Regions from separate parts of the Methyloversatilis sp. NSM2 genome, predicted to be linked through region 1. Evidence: predicted binding sites of a transcription regulator. Region 1 holds the regulator's gene; the other holds the start of a gene.
What was found. Region 1 encodes FliA, which starts transcription of late flagellar genes. Its sites were predicted from a motif close to CTAAAGTTNNCNNAAANNNTGCCGATANNA; they were not measured.
Positions count from the first base shown of each region.

Region 2: WJU27_RS01445 (flagellin N-terminal helical domain-containing protein) is a predicted target of FliA. The motif match lies at 2,883-2,912, and genes of this name have one in related genera.

Region 1 covers NZ_JBBUKV010000001.1:153,889-158,303, forward strand. Annotated here, with positions in the region: gene flhF (flagellar biosynthesis protein FlhF) at 1-1,240, shown strand, start outside; gene WJU27_RS00705 (MinD/ParA family ATP-binding protein) at 1,233-2,120, shown strand; gene WJU27_RS00710 (RNA polymerase sigma factor FliA) at 2,153-2,869, shown strand; gene WJU27_RS00715 (flagellar motor protein) at 2,881-3,639, shown strand; gene WJU27_RS00720 (flagellar motor protein MotB) at 3,636-4,415, shown strand, end outside.
Region 2 covers NZ_JBBUKV010000001.1:302,999-307,413, forward strand. Annotated here, with positions in the region: gene fliD (flagellar filament capping protein FliD) at 1-1,184, opposite strand, end outside; gene WJU27_RS01440 (flagellar protein FlaG) at 1,195-1,545, opposite strand; gene WJU27_RS01445 (flagellin N-terminal helical domain-containing protein) at 1,611-2,804, opposite strand; gene WJU27_RS01450 (GGDEF domain-containing protein) at 3,137-4,415, opposite strand, start outside.

The DNA.
Region 1 (4,415 bases):
GGATTTCGAGGTGACGCTGTCGAGCAGCCTGGCTGCGCGCAAGGTCGCACCGGCGCCGGCTCCGGCGCAGGAAGTGCGGGCGCCGAAGCCCTGGCAGCCGTACAAGCCGCGTCCGGCGACGCCGAGCGAACTGCGCGATCTGGCGCGCAGCCGTCAGCAGGCGCCGGCCAACGAACATCTCGAAGCACACGCCGAAGTGCCGCAGCGTCGTGCCGCACCGGCTGTCGAGACCGCACCGCGTCACACCGCGCAAGCGTCCGAGCCGGCGCCGCAGCTCGACGCCGCACTGCGCGAGGAACTGGGCAGCATCCGCCGCATGCTCGAACAGCAGCTGGCCGGTTTCGCCTGGGGCGAAATGTCGCGCAGCTCGCCGATCAAGACCACGCTGGCGGCCGAAATGCTCGAATCCGGCTTCAGCGCCGTGACCACCTACCGGCTGCTCGACCAGCTCAGCAGTTCCGACTCGCTGGCGGCCGCGCGCAACGAACTGCGCACGCTGATCGGCCGCGACCTGATCACGCTGAATTCCGACGCCGACATCATCGATCGCGGCGGCGTCTATGCGCTGGTCGGCCCGACCGGCGTCGGCAAGACCACCACGACGGCCAAGCTTGCCGCCCGCTGCGTCGTGCGCCACGGCGCCGACAAGGTGGCGCTGCTCACCACCGACGGCTACCGGATCGGTGCCCATGAACAGCTGCGCATCTATGGCCGCATCCTCGGCGTACCGGTGCATGCGGTGCGCGACGCCTCCGACCTGCGTCGCATGCTGGTCGAGCTGCGCGACAAGCACATGGTGCTGATCGACACCGTCGGCATGAGCCAGCGCGACCGCGCCGTCGCCGAGCAGATCGCCATGCTGTCGTCGAGCGGCGACGTGCGCCGTCTGCTGCTGCTGAATTCTGTCGCCCGCGCCGACGCGCTGGACGATGTGGTGCGCGCTTACTCTTCGCCGAATGGTGGCGCAGATCTGGCCGGCGCCATCATCAGCAAGGTCGATGAATCGGTCACGCTGGGCCCGGTGCTCGATGTGCTGATGCGCCACGAACTGCCGCTGTACTACGTCGCCAACGGCCAGCGCGTGCCGGAAGATCTGCACCTGCCCAATCGCGCCTACCTGATGCACCGCGCGCTGCGTGCAGCCGGCGAGGAATCGTCGCAACACCTTTCACCGCAGGACGCCGGCCTGTTGATGGCTGCCTCGCGTCGCGACATGCGCAGCGAGGTGAGCCGTGGCTGATTTCATGCACGACCAGGCGGCTGGCCTGCGCGCCATGTTCCGCCGTTACCCGACGCAGCGCGTCGCCTTCGCTGGCGCGATGGATGGCGTCGGCAGCACCTCGATCGCACTGGCGACCGCCATCGAAGCGGCCCGCAGCGGCCTGCGCGTGACGCTGATCGACGAACACCAAGGCGCCGGCTCGGCCACCGCGCGGCTGGGTCTGACCTCGCGCATCGATCTGCTGCAGGCGATCAACCGTGACGTCGCGCTCGCCTCGGTGCGCATCGCCTCGCAACACGGCGTCGCCGTGGTGCCGGCAGCCCGTCTCGCCGCCGCGTCGAAACAGCTGAACCGCCTGCAGACCGAGGCGCTGGACGAAGCGCTGGTCGAACTGACCCGAGATACCGAACTGCTGGTGATCGACTGCGCGCTCGACGACGGTCAGCTGTCGGCGCTGGCCCGTCGTGCGGACCGGCTGGCAGTGATCACCGCCGCCTCCGGCGTCAGCATTACCGCCGCCTACGCGCTGATCAAGCGTCACCTCGCCGGCAATGCGCCGGTGACCGGCGGCGCGGCCCGTCCGGTGCATGTCGGCGTCAGCCGCGCGCGCTCGGTGGCCGACGCCCGCCAGGCCTTTGCCAGCCTGAACGGCGTGGTGAGCGAACATCTGGGCAGTGCGCTGCACTGGCTGGGCTGCCTGCCGAGCGGCTACCAGCGCCCGGTTTTCGCCACGGCGGGTGACGATGCCCTCAAGATCGGGCGCGATCTTGCCGAAAAGCTTTTCGTGACCCGCGAGACGGAGAAAGCCGGTATGTTGTCGGCCCTGGACGAAGCGCTCGCGGGTGACCGCAGCGACCGGGGAGGGCGTGCAGACGGCTTTCCGGCCCAAGTGGCCTGACTGCACAAGCGACCCGCAGCAGAGGACGAAACATGTACACCGCATCCGGAACACTGGACCGTGATCAGCTTGCCAAGCACTACGCGCCGCTGGTCAAGCGCATTGCCTACCACCTGATGGCCAAGTTGCCGGCCAGCGTGCAGGTCGAGGACATCATCCAGAACGGCATGCTGGGCCTGCTCGACGCGATGAGCCGTTACGAGGAAGGGCTGGGCGCGCAGTTCGAAACCTATGCCGTGCAGCGCATCCGCGGCGCCATGCTCGACGGCCTGCGCGAGAACGACTGGCTGCCGCGCAGCCTGCGCCGCGACATGCGGCGCATCGAAACGGCCATCCACACGCTGGAGCAGCAGAAGGGCCGCCAGCCGACCGAGGGCGAACTGGCCGAATCGCTCGGCATGCCGCTGCCCGAGTACCAGAAGATGCTGCAGGAAGCGCGCGGCTATCAGCTGGTCTATTTCGAGGACTTCACCGACGGCGACGATGATGACTACCTCGACCGCCACAGCGTCGGCACGGAAGATCTCGATCCGCTCGAACGACTGCTCGACAAGAACATGCGCGACGTGCTGGTGCGCGCCATCGGCGATCTGCCCGACCGCGAAAAGACGGTGATGGGTCTCTACTACGAAGAAGACCTGAACCTGCGCGAGATCGGGGAAATCCTCGGCGTGTCCGAATCGCGCGTCTGCCAGCTGCACAGCCAGGCGATCGCCCGGCTGCGCAGCCGCATCGCGGCGCGCGGCTGAGCGGAGTACGCGTGCGCGTCGATCGCATCAGCATCGCCGGCCTGCTGCTCGGTCTGGCGGCCATCATGCTCGGGCAGGTGCTCGAGGGTGGCAGCCTGTCGTCGCTGTTCCAGCCGGCGGCTTTCGTCATCGTGCTCGGCGGCACGCTGGGCGCGACCATGCTGCAGACCCGTTTCCCCATCTTCATGCGCGGCATGCGCATGGGGCGCTGGGCCTTCGTCGCGCCGTCCCAGGTGCCGGACGACATGATCCGCAGACTGGTCGCCTGGGCTCAGCTGTCGCGGCGCGAGGGCATCCTGGCGCTGGAAAAGCAGGTCAGCAACGAATCCGACCCGTTTTTCCGCAAGGGCGTGCAGCTGCTGGTCGATGGCGCCGATGCAACCCGCCTGCGCGAGGTGATGGAAGTCGAGATCACCACTTACGAGAACACGCTGCGCCAGGCTGCGCGGGTGTGGGATTCGGCCGCCGGCTACTCGCCGACCATAGGCATCATGGGCGCCGTGCTGGGCCTGATCCACGTAATGGAAAACCTCGGTGACCCGACCCGGCTCGGCGCCGGCATCGCCACTGCCTTCGTCGCCACCATCTACGGCGTCGGTGCGGCCAATCTGGTGTTCCTGCCTATCGGTCGCAAGCTGCAGACCCACGTGTCTCAGCTGATCGCGGTGCGCGAAATCTTCGTCGATGGCCTGGTCGGCATCGCCAACGGCGACAACCCGCGCATCATCGAGGGCAGGCTGCTCGGCTACGTTGCCCAGGTGCCGGAGTGAGCGCGCCACGCAAGCGTCGCTACGTGCCGGAGTCGGACGAGAATCACGACCGCTGGCTGGTGTCGTACGCCGATCTGGTCACCTTGCTGTTCGCTTTCTTCGTCGTCATGTACGCGATTTCCCAGGTCAGCGAGAGCAAGTACCGTGTGCTGAGTGCGTCGCTGACCAGCGCGTTTTCGGCCCGCGACGGCGTACAGCTGATCGAACTGCCTGCGGTGGCCCCGCCGCGCAGCGCGCTGCAGATCGAGCTCGACCAGGTCCGTCAGGCGCGTGCCGCAGCGAAGGAAAAGGAGAGACGCGAGCGCGCGCAGCGCACGATGACCGAGCTGACGCAGGCGCTGTCCGCGCTGACGCGGGACGGCCAAGCGACAGTCACCGACGGCGCGCTCGGCATCACGGTCGATCTCGACGCGACCTTCCTGTTCGGCCGTGGCGATGCGACGCTGGAACCCGCTGCGCGCGACATCATCGCGGCGGTGGCCGGCGTGCTGCTGTACAGCGATTTTCCGCTGGTGATCGAAGGACACACGGACAACGTGCCGGCCACCGGGCGGGGCATGTCGAACTGGTCGCTGTCGGCGCTGCGCGCGGCGGCGGTGACCCAGGTGTTCGAGGAGCAGGGCATCATTCCGGCAAGGCTGACCGCGGCAGGCCTTGCCGACCAGCGGCCGATTGCCGGCAACGAAACCGAAGAGGGGCGGGCGAAGAACCGCCGCGTGTCCATCCGCATCGAGACGTACTCGACCGACCGGGCCGCGCTCAATGGTGCGCCGGCG
Region 2 (4,415 bases), 150 kb from region 1:
ATCGAGTCGATCTTGGAGGCCAGACCGGTCACGCCGGTACTGCCCATGAACAGCGACTTTGCGGCACCGCTCTCCAGCGCCGTCGTGAGCTTGTCGGAGTCGATCTTCAGCGAGCCGTCCTTCTGCACCGACACACCGATGCTGGCGAGCGAAACACCCGGCGCGATCTCTTCGGTGACGGCCGAAGCGAGACGCGAGCGCAGGCTGAGCACGGTGCTCTCGCCGTTCAGTGCCGCACCGGTCTGGGTGGTCGTGTTGTACGACGTCTGGTTCTTGATGGTCAGGATGGCGTCGTTGTAGCTCTTGACCAGCTTTTCGATGGCGCTCTTCGCGCCGGTGTAATCGGCACCGACCGTCAGCGTCGTCGGGTTGCCGACGTTGGTGCTCTTCAGTGTCAGCGTGACGCCTTCGATGGTGTCCGTCAGCGTGTTGCTGCTCGAGGTGACGTCAATGCCATTGATCTTGAGCACGGCATCCGAAGCGGTCACCTTCTCCGAAAGATTGGAGGTGCCGCCGGTCGAGGCGTCATAGATCAGCCGCGACAGGCCTGCGTTGTCTGTGTTGTTGCCGTCGCCATCGGCGGCGGTGATGCGCACGGTATTCGCGGTGCCGCCATCCTGCGAGGTCAGCACGAGGCGGGTGCCGGTGCCGTCGTTGAGCAGGGATGCCGTCACGCCGGCGTCGGCCGCGTTGATCGCGTCACGCACGTCGGCAAGTGTCGCAGCGCCGCTGGAAATGTTGATGTTGACCGCTGTCTTGTCGGGGTTCGCGGTGAATGCGCCGCCGCTGTAGCTGCCCAGTTCTATGGTCAGCGTGCCGCTGCCGACGTTCGCGGTGCTGCCGCCGGCGAAAGCTGCCGACGCCGTGACCTGCGCGCGGGCCAGGCTGCTCACCTCGATTGAATAGTTGCCGGGCGTCGCCGTCGTCGAGGCGGCAACCGTTGCCACCGCGCTGTCGGCAATCGTTGCCTTGCGGGAGGCAAAGATTTCCGCCTTGCCGAGTGCTTCCGCTGCCGTCTGCAGCGTGGACATCGCGCCCTTGATCATGCCGTAGCTGGAAATCTTCGTTTCGAGCTTGGCCTGCTTTTCCGAGAGCAGCGTGAGCGGACGCTTCTCGACCGTCATCAGCTGCGTGACGATGGAGTTGATGTCCAGGTTGGTACCGAATGCGAGCGACGATGCCATGGCAGTCTCCTCAGGCCTTGCGTTCGATCAGTCCACTCTGGCTCTTGCCGAGCGACCGCGCAATCGCAATCAGTTCTTCGGAAGGAATCTGCCGCAGTACTTCCTTGGTGGTCGAGTCGATCAGCCGCACGATGGTTTTCCCTGTGTCTTTGTCGATCGTGAAGAGCAGGTTCTGTGCCACCGGTTCGATCTTGCGACGAATCTCGTCCACCGTCTGTTCGATCTGTTCGTTGCTGAGCGCGGCCTCGCTGGGCGGCGCTTCCGCCTTCTTGCTCTCGGGCATAACGGGCTTTGCCCCGGTGGTCGCCTGGACGCCCGGGGCAGAGATCGTTGCGCTGTTCGGGATAGGCTGTACGGCCATGATGTTCTCCCTATGCTGGGTGGGGAGCGCGGTCGCCCGCGCCCCCTCATTGCTGCCTTACGCGATCAGCCGCGGAGCAGGCTCAGCACGTTCTGCGGCAGCGAGTTGGCTTGCGCCAGCATCGCGGTACCGGCCTGCTGCAGGATCTGCGCGCGGGTCAGGTTGGCGGTTTCGGCAGCGAAGTCCGCGTCGGTGATGCGGCTCTTCGAGGCGGAGATGTTTTCCGCTTGCGTCTGTAGGTTGGCCACGGTGTAGTCGAGGCGGTTCTGCTGGGCACCGAGGGCGGCACGCTGTTCCGACACGTAGGTCAGTGCGTCTTCGACCGAGGTCAGCAGCGCCTGCGAGTTGGCCGCAGTCGTCGCGCCCGAGAACGCGGTGATGTCGGTGTCCAGGGCAACCATGCGGGCATCCGAGTTGGCGCCGTTGATCTGCGTGTCACCGAAGGTCAGCGTCAGACGGTTGTCGGCGGCATCGTCGGCACCGACCTGGATTTCAGCGCCGGTGGCTGCGGTGGTGATGACAGTACCGGTGTTCAGGTCGGTAGCGATGTTCGCGCCGGTCTTGGCGGCAGCGGCTGCAGCCACAGTCACCTTCACGCCCAGCTCGTTGTAGTTCAATTCGAAGCTGCCACCTGCGGCGACCGTGACGGCGGTCAGGTCGATCGCCTGCGAGTTGGTGCCGTCGCTGAGGGTGAGCACGCCGGCTGCGTTCGAGAAAGTGAAGGTCGTACCAGCCTGGGCACCCGTGATGTCGACCTTGGTCACCGCGGCTGCGGTGCCGGTCGCGAGGTTGCGGCCAGCCTGCACGGTCGAGGTCGTGTCCAGTGCCTTGCCGAAGGAACCGTTCAGCAGTTGCTGGCCGTTGAACTTGGTACGGGTCGAGATGTTGTTGATCTCGTCGCGCAGCTGGGTCATTTCGTCGGCGATGAAGGAGCGCTCTGCGTCAGCCAGCGTCGAGTTCGAACCCTGGGTGGCCAGTTCCTTCATGCGGATGAGCATGTCCTGGATCTGCGACATGCCGCCTTCAGCGGTCTGGATCATCGAGATACCGTCGCTGGCGTTACGGGCAGCCTGGTTCAGCGACTTGACCTGGGCGTTCATGCGCTGCGAGATCGCCAGACCAGCGGCATCGTCACGGGCGCTGTTGATGCGCAGACCGGACGACAGGCGCTGCAGCGAAGTGGCGAGCGAGCTCTGCGAAGAATTGAGGTTGCGCTGAGCGGTGAGCGAGGCAACGTTGGTGTTGATGATTTGCGGCATTTTCTTTCTCCTGTCACGAAGTGGTGTAGTTACGGCGCCCTGGGTTGCATGACCCGATGTTGATGTCGCCGATGATTCAAGTAACGGAGAGGGGAGAGAAAACTTTAGCCCGCTATCTCAATGAAAGCCTTTGTGCTCCTGGCTTTCAGGCGCAGGCATCGCGAAATGGCTTGCCGCTGCGGTGTAGGTTCGAGGGGCAAAAACTTTAGGGTTGCCCCGAAGAGTGCCTTGTGCTTTGGGGATGGCGTGAAATTCGCCCGGAAAGCCGCCTCAGCGCTTGATTTCAACTGTTACCAATTGTGATTGCCGCTGCGCAGGTGACACAGCGGCGCTCACGCAGCGATGGCGGTGCCCGGTGCGACGACGACGCGGTTCTTGCCGGTCGCCTTGGCCTGATACATCGCGACGTCGGCACGTTCGATGGCCGAACTCTGGGCTTCGTCCTGCTGCACGACGGTGACACCTGCGCTGAAGGTGATCAGCAGCTTGTCATTGTTTGCGAGGAAGTAGCGCTTGGTCAGTTCGCGCTGCAGTCGCTGCAGCACGACGACGGAGTCATCGACCGAAGTTTCCGGCAGCAGTATGACGAACTCCTCGCCGCCATAGCGCGACAGCGTGTCGTGCGGACGCAGGCAGTCGCGCACGGTGGCCACCAGATGCAGCAGCGCGTCGTCACCGGTGTTGTGGCCGTAGGTGTCGTTCAGGCGCTTGAAATTGTCGATGTCGAGCACGGCCAGGCAGAGCTGGGTGCCGCGGCGCGATGCGCGCGACACCTCTTTCGCATAGGACTCTTCCAGACCCTTGCGGTTGAGTGCGCCGGTCAGCGGGTCGTGGCGCATCTTCTCGCTGGTCTGTTCGAGTTCGATCTGCAGACGTTCGATTTCGGCTTCGGCCGCACGCACGCGATCGCGCATGGTGTCGACCTCGTTGCGAGAGCGTTCCGTGGTGGCGCGCATTTCGTGCGTTGCCGTGATCACGTCGGCGATCACGCCCTGCAGCGCGCCGATGTCGTCGGCTTCCGCGATGGTGCGCGCATAGCCTTCCATCTTGTCGCCGAAGCCCGACGTGGCGTCGGTGAAGCTGCTCAGCTGCTCGACGAAGCCGGCCAGCATCAGCTTGATCTGGTGCTTGGCGTCGTCGATATTGCCGCGCAGCGAGCCCTGGCGTTCGATCACCTCGCGCAGGCGGCGCTCGACTTCGTCGAGCTCGCGCGCACTGATCGGGTGATCGCACAGGCCGCGCAACGCATCGATCTGGCCGCGCATCCAGCGGTCGTCGATGACCAGATCGCTGATATTGCGCAGCAGCAGGTCGAGCAGCGAAAGCAGACCGGTGCGGATTTCCGCCTGATCATCCACCACCCAGTTCAGGCGGTAGATCAGGTTGCGCAGCTTTGATGCGAGGTCATCCACGCCACGCATGTCGCGCACTTCACGCAGCACCTGACCCAGTTCGATCGCTTCGTCGCGCAGTTCAGGTGCGGTAATGAGCAGGCTGGATACGACGCCTTCGAGCGTGCGCGCGAACAGATCGCGCAGTGCCGCGTCGCTGTTGTCGGTCGGTGCGGCGCTGTCGGTGACCAGCTGCACCGCAGGGACGGCCTTGCCGTCC